DNA from 4 places in the Sphingobium sp. VMM genome. Region 4 is predicted to be linked to each of the others. Evidence: riboswitches for the same ligand, from Rfam matches in the RefSeq annotation. Region 4 holds a riboswitch; each other region holds the start of a gene.
What was found. Region 4 has a riboswitch for cobalamin ahead of ACUCV3_RS21175 (cobalamin biosynthesis protein CobG). Riboswitches for the same ligand answer to the same signal wherever they lie in the genome.
Positions count from the first base shown of each region.

Region 1 (4,325 bases), on a different contig from region 4:
TGAGCATGAAGGCACGCTCTACATCAAGACCAACGACACCCATCCCAATTTCCGGCTGGTGAAGGCATCGCTCGATGCGCCCGACCAGTGGGATGAGGTGATCGGCGCCGACGCTCATTTCTACCTGACCGATTTCACCCTGTTCAAGACCTTCTACGTCACCGAAGGGCGGCAGGACGGGCTCGATCAGATCGAGCTGCGCGACTATGCGACCCATGCGGCAAAGCGCATTCCGTTCCCGGAAGCCAGCTATTCGGCGAGTCTCGACGACAATCCCGAATATGAGGTGACGAAGCTGCGCATCGGCTATGAATCGATGGTCACGCCCGACACCATCTATGATTATCATCTGGCAACGGGTGAGCTGGAGATACTCAAGGTCCAGGAAATTCCCTCGGGCTATGACGCCAGCCGCTACGCCACCGAGCGGCTGATGATCCCGGCGCGCGACGGGACGCAGATTCCGGTGTCGATCGTCTATCCCGCCGACTTCCCCCGCGACGGCAGCGCGCCGCTGCACCTTTATGGCTATGGCGCCTATGGGCTGGCGATGGAGCCGGGCTTCTCGACCAGCCGCCTGTCGCTGCTCGATCGCGGCTTTGCCTTTGCCATCGCCCATATTCGCGGCGGCGACGATATGGGCCAGCAATGGTATCTGGACGGCAAGCTCGACAAGCGCACCAATACCTTCACCGACTTTGTCGATGTCGCGAAGGGGCTGATCGATCTTGGCTATTCGGCCAAGGGCAGGATCAGCATTTCGGGCGGATCGGCCGGCGGCGAGCTGATGGGCGCGGTCATCAACTCCGATCCCGACCTGTGGGGCGCGGTGGTGGCACATGTGCCGTTCGTCGACGTGCTCAACACCATGCTGGACGAAACGCTGCCATTGACGCCGGGCGAATGGCCCGAATGGGGCAATCCGATCGAGGATGAGGCCGCATTCCGCACCATACAGTCCTATGATCCCTACACCCATGTCAGCGCCCAGGATTATCCGCCGCTGATGGTGACCGCCGGGTTGAACGACCCGCGCGTCACCTATTGGGAGCCGGCCAAATGGGTGGCGAAGCTGCGCGCGACCAAGACCGACAAGAATATCCTGCTGCTCAAGACCAATATGGGCGCGGGCCATGGTGGCAAGTCGGGCCGGTTCGAGAGCCTGCACGAGACCGCCGAGGAATTTGCGTTCATCCTGTGGCAGCTGGGAGTGGAAGGCTGATGGCGTCGAGCTTCACCAAGCAGTTCACCGCGCAGGCGCAGCATATCGATGTGCTGGGCCATGTGAACAATGCGGTGTGGGTGCAGTGGATGGAGCAATTGTCGGTCGAACATTGGATGACCGATGCCGACCCGGCCCATGTCGACGCCTATATCTGGGTCGTGACCCGGCATGAGGTCGATTATCGCGGCAATGTGGTCGAAGGCGATGTCGTGTCGGGCCGCACCTGGATTCCGGAAGGACCGCGCGGCGCGCGGTTCGACCGGCTGATCGAGTTCACCGGGCCGGACGGCAAGGTGAAGGTGTCGGCCAAATCCACCTGGGCGATGATCGACAAGGAAAGCGGCCGGCTGATGCGGGTGCCGGCCGAAGTCGCCGCCAACTTCATCGAGGACTGAGTCGGCCCAGCCTCAGCGGGCGCTGACGGCCTGGGAGAGGGCGCGGGCCGCCTGCACATAGGCCGGTCCGCCGCACACGGTCCAGGCCTGGGGCAGGCTGATGCGCGCTATGTCGCGCAGCACCGGATGATGCAGCATTTCGGTGCCCTGGTCGGTGATGCGGTCGGTGGCGCTCTCGACGATCAGATAGTCGGGCCGGGCGGCGACCATCTCCTCCAGGCTGACCTGCGCGATCACCGGCTTGCCAAGGTCGGCGGCCAGGTTGCGCAGCCCCGCCCGCGTCATCAGGTCGTCGACCAGCGTGCCGGTGCCGGTCATGTAGCCGCGCCGCTGATAATAGGCCGCGACTTTGGGCTTCGGTGCGCGGGGCAGGGCGGCAAGCTCCCGGTCCATCCGCGCGATCATCGCTTCGCCCCGGTCGGCATGGCCGATCGCCTGCGCCACCGTGCGGATCGACGCGACGATATCGGCATAGCTGTCCGCGCTTTTGAGGTCGACGGCGGGATAATGCTGGGCCTTGAGGATCGCGATCGCCGGGTTGCGCCGCGCCGGCATGCCGATCACCAGATCGGGATTGGTCGCCAAAATCTGCTCGGCCGATCCGTCGAGGATGGGCAGGCCGCGGGTCGCGGCAGCCACTGCCGACATCTGCCGATCGCCGGCATTATGGGTCAGGCCGGCAATCTGGTCGCGATCGGCCAGCGCCACCAGCAGCTGGTCGGCGCACAGGTTGAGCGACACGATCCGTTGCGGACGTTTGCTGGCATTGGCAGGCTGGCGAGCGGTGGCCGCCCATAATGTGGCGCCGCCGATCAGGGCGATCACCAGGGCGATCATCCCCTTGCCGGGGCCGATGGGGGCAAATATCCGCATGGCCACCTCCCTTAGCCGGCGCGCTCCGCCAAGCAAGGAAGATTGACGCTCCAGTCGGGCTCGCCTATCGCCCGGACTGCGACAGGTTCCCCGGCAACGGGGATGAAAAGGGAATGGGGTTCAAGACCCCGGCTGCCCCTGCAACTGTGAGCGGCGAGCCTTTGTGCCACATGCCATTGGGACCGCAAGGTTCTGAGAAGGCGGCATGAATCAGCGATGACCCGTGAGCCAGGAGACCTGCCGGTCGCGGTCGTCCTTCGCGCGGACAGGGTGTGCCGAGCGGACGGGGGTGAACCCGCGTGGCGACAGGTGGACCGCAAATTGCGGGGACCATGTCGCGCCCGGCCGGGCACCGATATCGTCCCTGGGATGCGGTCCCTCGTCCGGGGGCTTATGTGTTCAAATATCTGACTTTCTGTTCTTTCCTTCTCTCCACCACCGCTTTCGCCGAAGAGGCGCAGCAGGCACCATCGCCCGATGCCGCCGCCGATGCCGGGGCATCCTCGATCCTCGTCACGGCGACCCGCCTCGCCACGCCGGTGGATCAGGTGCCGGCCTCCGTCACCGTGCTCGACAAGGCAGCGATCGACCGGGCGCAGGATCTGGGGGTCACCGAATTGCTGCTGCGCACGCCGGGTGTCAGCATCTCGCGCAATGGCGGCTATGGCACGGCGACGTCGCTGCGTATCCGTGGCGCCGAGTCCGACCAGACCGTAGTGGTCATCGACGGGGTGAAGCTCAACGATCCGTCCTCGACCGGCGGCGGCTATAATTTCGCCAATCTGCTGGTCGGCGACGCCTCGCGCATAGAAGTGCTGCGCGGTCCCCAGTCGACCCTGTGGGGCAGTCAGGCAATCGGTGGCGTCGTCAATGTCGTCACCGCCATGCCCGAACAGCCGCTGGAGGGTAGCTTCGATATCGAGGCGGGGTCGCGCGACACGGTCAGCGCCCGCGCGGCATTGGGTGGGAAGACCGGCCCGGTCAGTTGGAGGATCGGCGGCCAGAGCTTCACCACCGACGGTATTTCCGCGATCAGCCCGGCCTTTGGCGGCAAGGAGAAGGACGGCTATACCAACCGCAGCGTCACCGGCCGGGTAGAGGTTGCGCTGGCGGACGGGATCAGCGCCGATCTGCGCGGCTATTATTCCGATGGTAAGGTCGATTTCGACGCCACCAGCGCGGACAGCCCCGCCTATGGCACCAATTGCGAATTTGTCGGCTATGCCGGCCTTAACGTCGCACTGCTCGACGGCCGCTTCCGCAACCGTTTCGGCTATGGCTATACCGACACCGATCGCGACAATTACGACCCGCGCAACCCGCGCAAGCAGACGTTCGACGCGGCGGGGCGCAACCAGCGGCTGGAATATCAGGGTAGCTTCGCGATCGCCGACGGCTGGACCGCGCTGTTCGGGGTGGAGAATGAGAATAGCCGCTTCCGCAGCGTGTCGCCTTCGGCGTCGCTTTCGGTGCCGATTTCCGATCCGGCTCGCGGCAAGGCGGAGATCACCAGCGTCTATGGCCAGCTCAATGCCCAGCCGATTACGGGCCTGACCCTGACCGGCGGGCTGCGCTATGACGATCATGATCGCTATGGCGGCCGCACCCTCTTTTCCGCCGGCGGCGTCTGGGCGCTGCCGACCGGGACGGTGCTGCGCGCCAGCTATGGCGAGGGGGTCAAGGCGCCGACCCTCTATCAGCTCTTTTCCGAATATGGGAACCAGGCGCTCGACCCCGAACGCGCCAATGGCTGGGAAGCGGGCGCGGAGCAGCGTTTCTTTGGCGAGAAACTGCGGCTGGGCGCGACCTGGTTCGACCGGACCACGACCGAC
Region 1 is NZ_JBXGSI010000014.1:16,546-20,870, forward strand. Features, by position in the region: gene ACUCV3_RS17605 (S9 family peptidase) at 1-1,222, shown strand, start outside; gene ACUCV3_RS17610 (acyl-CoA thioesterase) at 1,222-1,620, shown strand; gene ACUCV3_RS17615 (ABC transporter substrate-binding protein) at 1,633-2,493, opposite strand; cobalamin riboswitch at 2,560-2,752, shown strand; gene ACUCV3_RS17620 (TonB-dependent receptor plug domain-containing protein) at 2,889-4,325, shown strand, end outside.
Region 1: it holds a riboswitch for cobalamin, as region 4 does, so the genes downstream of both, ACUCV3_RS17620 (TonB-dependent receptor plug domain-containing protein) here and ACUCV3_RS21175 (cobalamin biosynthesis protein CobG) in region 4, are expected to answer to the same signal.

Region 2 (4,325 bases), on a different contig from region 4:
GGTCGATGACGATCGCGCGCGCCACCATATCGCCACCGCCCGCCAGCACCGCCAGGATGCGGGCCGGCGCGATCGTCACCGATCCCAGCGCGACCGACGCGATGGCCGCGACCAGCAGCAGGCCGATCAGCCCCGGCAGCAACAAAGGATGCCGCCGCCCGCTCATGCGCGCCGCCCCTTAGAAGCGGACACGCACGCCGCCATAGGCCGACCGGCCATAGGTGCCATAGCCATAGGCGGTGGCGTAATCCGCATCGAACAGATTGTCGATCCGGCCATAGACTTCCAGATGGTCGCCCACGGGGAAGGACGCGCGCAGCCCGGCCAGCCCATAGCCGTCGAGCCGGCGGGTGTTCGCCGTGTCGTCATAGCTGTCGCCGACCATGGTCAGGGTCGCGCCGGTCGACAGGCCGAAGGACCAGAGATAGTCGGCCGACACGCTCACCGCATTGGCGGCGCGGCGCGGCAGGCGATTGCCGTCGGTGGCCCCGCCCGACCGGTCGCGCGCATCGACATAGCTGTAAGATGCCGCCACCGTCAGCGCCTCGACCGGCTTCAGCGTCAGCGTCGCTTCCACGCCCTTGGCGCGGGTCCGGTCCAGATTGCCATAGGTGTAGGTCGCATAATCATAATTGATCTGGTTGCGGGTATCGCGCCGGAAGGCGGTCAGCGACAGCACCGCCTTGTCCCCGTCCAGGCTCTGGTCGAAGCCGATATCATAGCTTTTCGACCGTTCCGGCCGCAGCGCGCTGTTGCCGCTATAGGTGTCGTAGAGCTGATAGAGCGACGGCGCCTTGAACCCCTCGCCATAGGAGAGGCGGATATTGGTGGCGCCGGCGTTCGGCGTGTAATTGGCGTTGGCACCAAAGGTGGTCGCGCCGCCGAACTGGCTATGATCGTCATGGCGCAGCCCGCCGGTGACGGCCAGGCCGGCAAGCGGCTTCACCACCGCCAGCGCATAGACGCTGTCGATGTTCGCCTTCGCGCTCGCTATGTCGCCAAAGCCGAAATACTCATAGTCCGGCCGCTCATGCTCATAGCCGAAGATCAGCTTGGCCTGATCCACCGGGGCATAGACGCCCTCATATTCGAACCGCAGATTGGTGCCCGAATAGCCATAGTCCGGGTCAGTGCCGCGCACGAAATAATAGTCGCGATCGTTGCGCAGCCAGGTGACGGCAGCGCGGTTGGTCAGCTTGCCGTCGAGCAGCGCCAGGTTGATTCCGGCATAGCCGACATATTGGTCCAGCTTGCTGACGTCGCTGCTGTCCGCCGGCGCGCCGAAGAAGCTGTCATAGTCGAGATCCGCATGGATATAGTAACCGCGCAGGTCGAGGCTCAGGCTGTCGGAAAAGGCGATCTTCAGCTTGGCGTTGGTGGCGATATTCTCATAGCCGTCCTTCTCCACGCCGCCGAACGACCGGCCAACCGAGGAAATGCCGTCGGTGTTGAAATAGGCAACGCCGACGCCGCCCGACACCGCGCCGCGCGTGCCCGACACATCGGCCTTGGCATTCAGCGTGTCGCTATAGCCATAATCGGCCGAGGCATTGACCTCGAAACCCTCGCTCGGCGCGCCGGTCATCACATTGACCACGCCGCCGATCGCCTGGCTGCCATAGACCACCGAGTTGGAGCCGCGCAGCACTTCGATCCGGCGAATATTGCCGGTCAGCAGATGGCCGAAATCATAGCCGTCGCCGATGCCGCTCGGGTCGTTGACCTTGACCCCGTCGATCAGCACCAGCGTCTGGGTCGTCTCCGCCCCGCGCAGCGACACGCCGGTCACGCCGCCGGTGGAGCCGTTGCGGCTGAAGCGGACGCCCGGCGTGGTGGCGAGCAGGTCGACGACATCGACCGCCTGGCGCGTCCTGATCGTGTCGGCATCGATCACCGTGATCGCCTGGCCGACCTCGTCGCGCGGCTGCGCAATGCCCGAAGCGGTGACGACGATATCGTCATCCTGGGCCAATGCCGGCGTAGCGGCCAGCAATGCGATCAGCGAAATCCCCAACATCTTCATTTTATCGTCCCCCGGCGTCCGTCGATTTGGAACCGGGGCGTCCGCACAAGCGGTCGCTGCGTGAGGATCGGGAAGACGCCAGCGCCCCGCCCCACGCACCGATGCGGCCCCGGCCGCCATGGGCGTCGCTCGACGGAAACACCGCGCCATGGCCATCCCCTGGGCCAGGGCAAGAGCGACCAGACGCCGGCAGGTCTCCTGGCTCGCGGGTCAGGGCAGCGATGCGCCAGCCTTCCCGGACTTGGCGGTCCAGTGGCCGGTTCCGGCCCTCCCCTTTTGAAGAGCCTGGGAACCCTGCGCATCGCGCTCACCGCTTACAGTTGCAGGGACAGCCGCGGATTTGGAAGGGCTGCGCCCCCCGCACCGCATTCCCGTTTTCAGCCCTTGCGGGCACCGGCGCGATCATGCGCGTCCGGGGCTTTTGACCGCCCCGGCGCGCGGCCCCCATAAGCCAAAGCACAAGCCCTGCCAAGCGGGCCAGGATCGCCCCGGCGGATCGTTGCGCGGCGCCGGCGGGCGGCTATGCAGGGGCCTCTTACCGAAGGAGCCGACATGTCCGATTCGCTTGCCATCACTGCCGCCGACGTCGCCGATGCCGCGCGGCTGATCGCGCCGGCGGCGGTCCGCACCCCGCTGATCGAGAATGCCGCGCTGAACGATCTCTGCGGCCGGCGTGTGCTGGTGAAGTTCGAGGGGGCCCAGCATAGCGGATCGTTCAAGTTCCGCGGCGCCTATAACCGCCTCGCCCGACTGAACGCTGCGGAACGCGCGGCGGGCGTCGTCGCCTGGTCCTCGGGCAATCATGCCCAGGGCGTCGCCTTTGCCGCGCGCCTGCTCAGCATTCCCGCCACGATCGTGATGCCGGCCGATGCGCCGGCGATCAAGACCGCCAACACCCGCGCGCTGGGCGCCGAGGTCGTCCCCTATGACCGCTTCACCCAGAGCCGCGAGGAAATCGCCACCGCCCTTGCCACCGAACGCGGCGCGACGCTGGTTCCCTCCTTCGACGATCCCTTCATCATCGCCGGCCAGGGCACGATCGGCCTGGAGATATTGGAGCAAGCGCAGGCCGCCGGCGCCGACCTCACGCAGATTCTCGTCTGTTGCGGTGGTGGCGGCCTGGTCGCGGGCACGGCCACGGCGGTCAAGGCCGCCCGCCCGGACATCAGCGTCTATGCGGTCGAACCCGCCGGTTTCGATGATACCGCCCGCTCGCTCGCCAGCGGCACGCGCGAAAGCGTCTCGCCCGACGCGCGCAGCATCTGCGACGCGCTGCTGGCGCCCAGCCCCGGCGCGCTGACCTTCCCGATCAACCACGCCCTGCTCGCAGGCGGTCTGGTCGTCAGCGACGATCAGGTGCGCGACGCGATGCGCTTCGCCTTCACCACGCTCAAGCTGGTGGTCGAACCGGGCGGCGCGGTCGCGCTCGCCGCCATGCTTGCCGGCCTCGCCCCAGCGACCGACGGCGCCACCGCCCTCGTCATCTCCGGCGCCAATGTCGATCCGCAGGATTATGCCGCAATCATTGGCGGGGGCGCTTGACCGCTAGTCTTTCCAATCGGTCACCCTTAGTCTGGTCTGGGGATGCCGCGAGGGTCGGCTTTAGGGGAAATGATGGGAATCGTATCGGTACTGATCCATGCCGTCGCGCTTGTGAACGCGACACCAGCCAATTATCCGGGGGATTGGGTCACTTCGCTGGACTATCCTACTGACGACAAGCGACCACAGGGTGAGGGCACTACATTTTTCGCATTGCTGATCGCGCCCAATGGTCAAGCGATACGATGCGACATCACCCAATCTAGCGGCTCCACTGCCCTGGATCGGAAAACCTGCGCATTGATACTGGCAAGAGCGAAGTTCACGCATGCCACGGACGAAACGGGTAGCGCCATCCACAGCCAATGGCACAGCCGTGTCAGGTGGTGGCGCTCCAATGGCCAGGGCAAGGCGGGCTCCGAACGCTCTGCCGCACCACCCGTTGATCTGGGATTACAGGTCAGCAATCTGCCCGATGGCGCGCGCGAAACAACTGCCAGTATCGTCGTGAAGGTCGACACATCCGGGCATGTCTCCCATTGCCAGGGCGTCAAACCAGATGAGGCAAAACTGGTCGATGTAGCCTGCACCCAGGCCAGCGCCTTAACTCTGGAAGCTGGCAAGGATAATGAAGGCCAAGCCATCCCCTTTGTACGCGCCATGCTCGTCGGCTTTCGCGTTTCCCCGCAATAGCGGCGCCCGCACAGCCAAGACTCGCCTTTTCCGCCCCGCCACACTAAATGCGGCGCCATGATGAGCC
Region 2 is NZ_JBXGSI010000015.1:45,112-49,436, forward strand. Features, by position in the region: gene ACUCV3_RS18460 (FecCD family ABC transporter permease) at 1-166, opposite strand, end outside; gene ACUCV3_RS18465 (TonB-dependent receptor plug domain-containing protein) at 179-2,023, opposite strand; cobalamin riboswitch at 2,195-2,436, opposite strand; gene ACUCV3_RS18470 (threonine ammonia-lyase) at 2,576-3,565, shown strand; gene ACUCV3_RS18475 (energy transducer TonB) at 3,635-4,258, shown strand; gene dapF (diaminopimelate epimerase) at 4,316-4,325, shown strand, end outside.
Region 2: it holds a riboswitch for cobalamin, as region 4 does, so the genes downstream of both, ACUCV3_RS18465 (TonB-dependent receptor plug domain-containing protein) here and ACUCV3_RS21175 (cobalamin biosynthesis protein CobG) in region 4, are expected to answer to the same signal.

Region 3 (4,325 bases), on a different contig from region 4:
TGGGCGTGTGGATCGGCACCGGCAATGATCTGGGCAGCCCGATCCCCATCGGCGAGGCGGCCGATCATGTCGCCGGCTTCTGCCTGCTCAACGACTGGTCGGCGCGCGATTTCCAGGCTTGGGAATATCAGCCGCTCGGGCCCTTCGTGGCCAAGAATTTCCATTCGACCATCTCGCCCTGGGTGGTGACGCCCGAGGCGCTGGCGCCGTTCCGCATCGCCCAGCCGCCCCGGCCCGAAGGCGACCCGGCGCCGCTGCCTTACCTCAGCGATGCCGACGATCAGGCCCATGGTGCGCTGGCGCTGACCTTGGAAGTCTATCTGTCCACCCAGGCGATGCGCGACGCGGGCCAGCCGCCGATGCGGCTGAGCCAGGGGCCGGCGAGCAACATGTACTGGACCGTCAGCCAGATCGTCACCCATCATGCCTCCAATGGCTGCAACCTGATGCCCGGCGATCTGCTCGGCAGCGGCACCATCTCCGCCCCGACGCGCGATGGCTATGGCAGCCTGATGGAAATCAGCAGCGGCGGGCGCGAGCCGATCATCCTGCCATCGGGCGAGACGCGCTGCTTCCTGGAGGATGGCGACGAGGTGACATTGCGCGCCACGGCATCAGCCCCCGGCCATGTGCCGATCGGCTTTGGCGAATGCCGCGCGATGATCGTGCCGGCGCGATGAGCGACCTCACCCTTCATGGCTATTGGCGGTCGAGCGCGAGCTATCGCGTACGGATTGCGCTGGCCCTGAAGGGTGTCGACTATGCACAGGTCACCCATGATCTGCGCAGCGGTGCGCAGCGCGCGCCCGACTATCGAGCGCTGGCGCCGCAGGGGCTGGTGCCCGCGCTGGTCGCGGGCGACACCGTGCTGACGCAGAGCGGCGCGATCCTGGAATGGATCGAGGCGCGCTGGCCGCAGCCGCCCCTGCTGCCCGCCGATCCGGGCGATGCGGCGATCGTCCGTGCCATGGCCGGCATCATTGCCTGCGACATTCATCCGCTCGGCAATCTGCGCGTGTTGCAGGCGCTGCGGCAGGATTTCGGCGCCAGCGAGGATCAGGTCCGTGCCTGGATCGCGCGTTGGACCGGCGAGGGATTTGCTGCGCTCGAAACGCTGATCGCCCGGCATGGCGGCCGCTTCGCCTTCGGCGACAGCCCCAGCTTCGCCGACTGCCATATCGTGCCCCAGCTCTACAATGCCCGGCGCTTCGGCGTCGACCTGACGCCCTTTCCGCGGCTGTGCGCCGTGGACGCGGCGGCATGCGCGCTCCCCGCCTTTGCCGCCGCGCACCCCGATCGCCAGCCCGACGCTGACATATGAGTGACACTGACACGCGCCTGTTCGCGACGCCGGCGGGCGTGCGCCTCTGCCCGATCGACCAGATCGCCGACGGCAAGGCGCGCAATTTCGTGCTGCAGATGCGCGCCGGCCGCTTCCATGGATTTGCCGTGCGGGATGGCGATCATGTCGCCGGCTTTGTCGACCAATGCCCCCATGCCGGCCTGCCGCTGGCGCAGCAGCTGGACGATTATCTGACCCCGGACGGTAGTCATATCAGATGCAGCTGGCACGGCGCCATTTTCCGCCGCGACGATGGCGTCTGTGTCGGCGGCCCCTGTGTCGGTCAGCGCCTTAGGCTTTGGCCGCTCGCCATCGCTGATGGCTGGATTGTCACCGCTGCCCAAAGCGACTAGGAACCGGCCCAGGGACGGGGCTTCGCATCGTCCCGACATGATCGCGCCGGTGCCCCCACGGGGGCTTAAAATGGGAAGGCGGTGCGGATGCCATGGCGTCCAAATCCGCAGCTGTCCCTGCAACTGTGAGCGGCGAGCGTGATGAACAAAGCTGTCCCCGATGCGGGATCAGCAGCCACTGGGCCGGACGCTAAATCCTGCGAGGCCTGGGAAGGCCGTTCCTCCCGCTATGACCCGCAAGCCAGGAGACCTGCCGGCGTTTAGGTCGCTCTTGCTTTGGTCCAGGGGATGGCCGGGGCACGGTGTTCCGTCTGAGCGACAGGTTGGCGGCTGGAGCCGCGCGGTCACGCATCTGCGGGCGAACAAGCGCCCGTCCGCGATGCCGGCCGGCCGTGCGTGCGCGCCCGGTTCGCTCCCGCCCCGGTTGCTCCGGCGCGCGAGTATTTGTCATGGCCAACACTGCATCTGCCAAGATCCCGACCACCGTCATCACCGGCTTCCTGGGCGCGGGCAAGACCACGCTGATCCGCCATCTGCTGGAAAATGCGAAGGGGCGCCGGCTCGCCCTCATCATCAACGAATTTGGCGATGTCGGCGTCGACGGCGAACTGGTGAAGGGCTGCAACGACGCCGCCTGCCCGGAAGAGGATATCGTCGAGCTGGCCAATGGCTGCATCTGCTGCACCGTAGCCGACGATTTCCTGCCGACCATGACCGCGCTGCTCGACCGGCCGAGCCCGCCCGACCATATCATCATCGAAACCTCGGGGCTGGCCCTGCCCAAGCCGCTGGTCAAGGCGTTCCAGTGGCCCGACATCCGCACCCGCGCTACGGTGGACGGCGTCGTCGCGCTGATCGACGCCGATGCGGTCGCCGCCGGCCGTTTTGCCACGGACGAGGCCGCCCTGGCCGCAGCGCGCGCCGCCGACCCCAATCTGGACCATGACAGTCCGCTGGAGGAATTGTTCGAGGATCAGCTCGCCTGCGCCGACATGGTGGTGCTGAACAAAAGCGACCTGGTCGATGCCGACACGCTGGCCGCGGTCGAGGCGCAGGTCGATGCCGAGACGCGGCCCGGCGTGAAGATCGTCCGCGCCGCCCATGGTGCGGTCGATATCGGCGCGCTGCTGGGCATCGTCGCGGCGGCAGAGGATGATCTCGACGCCCGGCCCTCGCACCATGAGGCGGAGGGCGAGGATCATGACCATGATGATTTCGACAGCTTCGTCGTCGGCGGCGATGCCGTTGTCGATCCCGACACGCTGGTGGAGGCGCTGTCCGCGCTGATCGCCACCCATGACGTGCTGCGCGTCAAGGGCATGGTCGCGGTCGCGGGCAAGCCGATGCGCCTGGTCGTGCAGGCGGTCGGCCCGCGCATCCAGCATTTCTTCGACCGTCCCTGGCAGCCGCAGGAAGCGCGCCGCACCCAGCTGGTGGTGATCGGCCAGAAGGGGCTGAACCGCGCCGCGATCGATGCCGACATCCAGGCCGTGCTCGGCTGATGCATCTTCTGTCCGCCACGCCGGGAACGATCAGCGACGGCGAGGAGGCGATCGACCTCGATCAGCCGCCCGGCGACATCGTCATCCTGACCGTGGCGGACAGCGACCTGGCCTGTTTCGCCGCCGCTGCCGCGCGCCTGCCCGATGATGCGCCGAGCGTGCGGCTGGCCAATCTGCTGCAGCTCAAACATCCCTATTCGGTCGACCTCTATGTCGAGAAGGTGATCGCCAGGGCGCGCTTCGTCTGCGTCATCCTGCTCGGCGGCAAGAGCTATTGGCCCTATGGCGTGGACGAGATTGCGCAGGTCGCGCGTGAACGGGGCATCGCCTTCGCCGCGATCGCCGATGGGCGCGAGGGCGATCCCGCGCTGGATCTGGCTTCCACCGTGCCGGCGGCGATGCGCGAGCAGCTGCGCGACTATCTGCGCCAGGGCGGCACCGCCAATGCGCTCTCCTTCCTGCGCTGCGCCGCGCGGCTGATCGGCGCGGATGCGGGCGAGCCCGATCATCCGCTGCCGATCGCCGACGCGGGCCTGTACCTGCCAGGTCACGACCGGCCGGGCGTGGCCGAGCTGCGCGCGACCTGGGTCGAGGGGCGGCCGGTGGCACTGCTGATCTTCTATCGCGCGCTGGTGGTGGCCGGCACGCTGAGCGCGGTCGATGCGATGGTAGCGACCCTTGGCGCGCGCGGCTTCAACGTTGCCGCCGTGCATGTGCGTGCGTTGCGCGAGCCGTTCGTGCGCGACTGGCTCGGCGGGCTGCTGGCCGATATCGCGCCCGACATCATCGTCAATGCGACCAGCTTTGCCGCCTCCTCGTCGTCCGTTCCGCGCGTACCGGGCATCTTGGAACAGGCCGATTGCCCGATCCTGCAGACCGCCTTTGCGGGGGTCGAGGAAGGCAGCTGGCGCGGGTCCGCCCGTGGCCTTGGTCCGCGCGACCTGGCGATGAATGTCGCCCTGCCCGAAGTGGACGGGCGCCTCTTCACCCGCGCCGTGGCTTTCAAGGCGGCCGAGCGGTTCGACGCGCGAACCCAGTGCGGCATCGTCGTGCCGCGCGTGGCACCCGACCGGGTCGCCTTCGTCGCCGATCTGGCGCGCAACTGGGCAGCGCTGCGCCGCACGCCGC
Region 3 is NZ_JBXGSI010000012.1:102,880-107,204, forward strand. Features, by position in the region: gene fahA (fumarylacetoacetase) at 1-680, shown strand, start outside; gene maiA (maleylacetoacetate isomerase) at 677-1,321, shown strand; gene ACUCV3_RS16565 (Rieske (2Fe-2S) protein) at 1,318-1,695, shown strand; cobalamin riboswitch at 1,726-1,967, shown strand; gene cobW (cobalamin biosynthesis protein CobW) at 2,145-3,197, shown strand; gene cobN (cobaltochelatase subunit CobN) at 3,197-4,325, shown strand, end outside.
Region 3: it holds a riboswitch for cobalamin, as region 4 does, so the genes downstream of both, cobW (cobalamin biosynthesis protein CobW) here and ACUCV3_RS21175 (cobalamin biosynthesis protein CobG) in region 4, are expected to answer to the same signal.

Region 4 (4,325 bases):
GCATCGCGGTAATCGTCGATGAACGCGATCATCGCTTGAACGGGCGGTCGAGCTCCGCCTGGGCAAAATATGCCGATGCCTGGCGCAGGATCTCATTGGCCTGTCGCAGCTCGCGGACCTCGCGCTCCAGTGCCTTCATCTTGTCGGCTACCTCGGTCGGGACGCCCGCGCGCTTGCCGCTGTCGACCTCAGCCTTCTTCACCCACTCATGCAGCGTCTGCGGAACGCAGCCGATCTTCTCCGCAATCGAAACCACCGCTGCCCAGCGAGAGGGGTAATCACGTTCATGATCGATCACCATACGCACCGCGCGCTCGCGGACTTCCGGCGCAAACTTGTTCGTTGTCTTGCTCATACAGGCTCCACCTTCTCAGGAGTTGGAGCCTCCGGCAAACCCGGCGCGGTTCATTATAGGGGGATAGCCCGTTGCTACGCGAACGGCAGCTTCATGCGAGCTGGCCATTTGACCTTACCCTCCTGCGCGAGTTCCTCTGTCACAGTGGTGCAAATAGCTTGATGCTTGATGCGCCTAGGATGTGGCTGGAGAGCGAAAAATCCGGGTTGTCGATTGTGCCAACACGCTGTAGCAACAGGGTGTGCAGCCGTTGGCTGTACGCCAGCGTTTTCAAGGCCTTGTAGGGCGTGAGAATTTGACTGGGGCTCCTGCCGCCCCAGCCATAATTTCGGTATCCGACGCCGCGTCGCTTTCCTTGCTTCCGGTTTCCGTTTCGGCATCCTCCGTCGGTATGCCTTGGGCGTCGAGCCGGCAGCGGGACTGCCGATACACATTCCATGTCTTGGCGAAGCCCGATGTTTCGACTAGGGCATCATCGATGCGCCGGTTCATGCTGGTGCATTGCATAACTGACGCCGGTGTTCCGCAAGGAACTTAATCGGGAATGCGGTGCGGGGGCCTGGCCCCTTATTCCGTGGCTGTCCCTGCAACTGTAAGCGGATAGCGCGATGCACAAGCCCATGAGGGCAGCCACTGGACAGAGCGTCCGGGAAGGCGTGCATCCCGCAACGACCCGCGAGCCAGGAGACCTGCCGGCGTTTCGGTCGCTCTTGTCCTGACCCAGGGGTTGGTCATGGGACGGTCTCTCTTCCGTCTGGGCGGCGAAGCGTGTGGCTGGGGCTGCACGGCCGCGTGGTGTCGGGCGCCTGTCGCGCCTGCCTGCCGCCTCGCGCCGACCGGCGATGCCGGCAAGCCCCGCCTGGTTGCGTCCCGGCGCGCGGAGGATTTGCCTGTGAGCCAGACCGGCGCGGGCAGTGATAGGGCGACCGCGAACCATGCTGTGGCCCACGGGCCGGCCGTTCGGGGCTGGTGTCCCGATGCCTGGCGCCCGATGGCGGCGGGCGACGGGCTGATCGTGCGCGTGAAGCCGCGCCTTGGCCGTCTTTCGGCCGATGATCTGGCGGCGCTGGGCGAAGCGGCGATCGCCCATGGCAACGGCCTGATCGACATGACCCGGCGCGCGAACCTCCAGATCCGCGGCGTGCGCGACGAAAGCTGGCGCCCCTTGCTCGACCGGCTGCTCGACCTTGGCCTGGTGGACCGCGATGCCCGACGCGAGGGCGCGCGCATGATGATGGTCGCGCCGGACTGGCGCGAAGGCGACGACAGCCATCGCATCGCCAGTCAGTTGCTCGATCGCCTGGACGAACTACCGGACTTGCCGGGCAAGATGGGCTTCGTGATCGATGCCGGCGCCGCGCCGCTCCTGCCCAGCGAAGCGGGGGATTTTCGCATCGAACGGGCGCGCGATGGCGGCCTGATCTTGCGTGCGGAGGGGCGGGCACAAGGCGTGCCGGTGGACAGCGGCGGCGAAGTGGATGCGCTGCTCGCGCTCGCCCGATGGTTCGTGGAGAGCGACGGCGCGCGCGTGGGGCGCATGGCCCGGCATGATGCGCCCCTGCCGGATTGGGCAACGGGCACGGCAGAGGCGGCGTCGCCGCGTGCTCGGCTGATGCCCGGCGCATGGGATGGCGGCATGGCCTATGGTCTTCCCTTTGGCCGGATCGACGCGCGGCATCTTCTCGACGCGCCGGCCATGCGGCTGACCCCGTGGCGCATGCTGCTGGCCGAAGGACAGCTGCCCGGCCTGTCCGCCGACGCTGCCGACCCGTTGATCCATGTGGAGGCCTGCCCCGGCGCGCCTGCCTGCCCGCAGGCGAGCGTGGAGAGCCGCGACCTCGCCTGCCAACTGGCGCCCCATGTGACGGGCCGTCTTCATGTCTCCGGCTGCGCCAAGGGCTGTGCCTGTTCGATGCCGGCCGACATCGTGCTGACGGGGCGGGACGGGCGCTACGACCTTGCCTTCCATGCCCGCGCAGGGTCGGCGCCCGTCCGTCCTGACCTCACCGCCACCGACCTTCTTGCCCATTTCGGAGCCTGTTGATGCCCCATGATTATGAGAGGGACGGCGCGGCGATCTATCGCCAGTCCTTCGCCACCATCCGCGCCGAAGCCGACCTCGGGCGCTTTGCTGCCGAGGAGGAGCCGGTCGCCGTGCGCATGATCCATGCTGCGGGCATGGTGGACCTTGCGGCCCATATCCGCTTTTCACCGGGCTTTGCAGCGGTAGCGCGGCAGGCCCTGGCCGCAGGGGCGCCGGTGCTGTGCGATGCGCGCATGGTGTCGGAAGGGGTCACGCGCGCGCGCCTGCCCGCCGACAATGCCGTGCTCTGCACCTTGCACGAGATCGCCGTGCCGGACATGGCGCGGGCGATGGGCAATACCCGGTCCGCCGCCGCGCTGGAACTGTGGCGGCCGCATCTTGACGGGGCACTGGTTGCCATCGGCAATGCGCCCACGGCGCTGTTCCACCTGCTCGACATGCTGGAAGATCCGGCCTGTCCGCGCCCGGCGGCGATCATCGGTTGTCCGGTCGGCTTCGTCGGCGCGGCGGAATCCAAGGCCGCTTTATGGGCGGCGCAGCCGGTCCCCTGCTGCGTCGTCGACGGGCGGTTGGGTGGCAGCGCGATCACGGTCGCGGCGATCAATGCGCTGGCGAGCCGCGCGGAATGAGCGGCACCGTCTATGGCGTGGGCCTTGGCCCCGGCGCGCAGGACTTGCTGAGCGTGCGCGCCGACCGGCTGGTGCGGGGGGGACGGCATGTCGCCTATTTCCGCAAGGCCGGCCGACCGGGCCAGGCGCGCCGCATCGCGCAGGGCATGCTGCGGGACGATGCGATCGAACTGGCGATGGAATATCCGGTGACGACCGAAATTCCGGTCACCGACTCGCGCTACAATGACTGTCTTGCCGCCTTCTATGCCGACTGCACCGACCGGCTGCTGGCGATTGCGGAGGCGGGCGAGGATGTGGTCGTCTTGTGCGAGGGCGACCCCTTTTTCTACGGCTCCTTCATGCATCTGCACAGTCGGTTGTCGGGGCTGGTCCCGGTCGAGGTGGTCCCCGGAATCATGGGCATGTCGGGCGCCTGGAATGCGACCGGCCTGCCGATCACCTGGGGTGACGATGTGCTGACCGTCGCGATGGCGACCCTGCCGGAAGAGGAGCTGGTCCGCCGCATCCGCGATACCGACGCGCTGGTAGTGATGAAGATCGGCCGACACCTCGCCAAGCTGCGCCGTGCCGTGGCGGCGGCCGGGCGCAGCGATGAAGCATGGCTGGTCGAACATGCCGCCATGCCGGAACAGCGCGTGACCCGGCTGGCCGATGTCGACAGAGTGACGCCCTATTTCTCGATCCTGCTGATCCACGGCCAGGGGCGCCGGCCATGAGTCTTGCGGAGGGAGAGGGCGGCTGGATCGCGATCGCGGGGCTCGGGCCGGGGGACGAAGCGCTGGTGACGCCGGAGGTCGACGCCGCGCTGGCTGCCGCGACCGACGTGGTGGGCTATATCCCCTATGTCGCGCGGGTCGCGCCGCGTGCGGGGCTGGCGTTGCATCCTTCGGACAATCGGGTGGAACTGGACCGGGCGGCCCATGCGCTGGAGCTGGCGGCGCAGGGGCGTCGGGTCGTCGTCGTCTCCTCGGGCGATCCGGGCGTCTTTGCCATGGCGTCCGCCCTGTTCGAGGCGCTGGAGGCCGGCCCCGCTCCCTGGCGCGACATCGACATTCGCGTGCTGCCCGGCATCACCGCGATGCTGGCCGCCGCGGCGCGTGCGGGCGCGCCGCTCGGCCATGATTTCTGTGCGATCAACCTGTCGGACAATCTCAAGCCCTGGTCCCTGATCGAAAAGCGGCTGAGGCTGGCGGCGGAGGCGGATTTCGCCATGGCCTTCTACAATCCTCGCTCGGCGTCCCGGCCGGAAAGGTTCGTGCGCACGCTGGCGCTGTTGCGGGAACTTTGTGGCGAT
Region 4 is NZ_JBXGSI010000019.1:62,913-67,237, reverse strand. Features, by position in the region: AL1L pseudoknot at 1-74, opposite strand, end outside; partial or broken gene ACUCV3_RS21180 (transposase) at 1-355, opposite strand, end outside; cobalamin riboswitch at 855-1,066, shown strand; gene ACUCV3_RS21175 (cobalamin biosynthesis protein CobG) at 1,347-2,399, shown strand; gene ACUCV3_RS21170 (precorrin-8X methylmutase) at 2,399-3,028, shown strand; gene cobI (precorrin-2 C(20)-methyltransferase) at 3,025-3,747, shown strand; gene cobJ (precorrin-3B C(17)-methyltransferase) at 3,744-4,325, shown strand, end outside.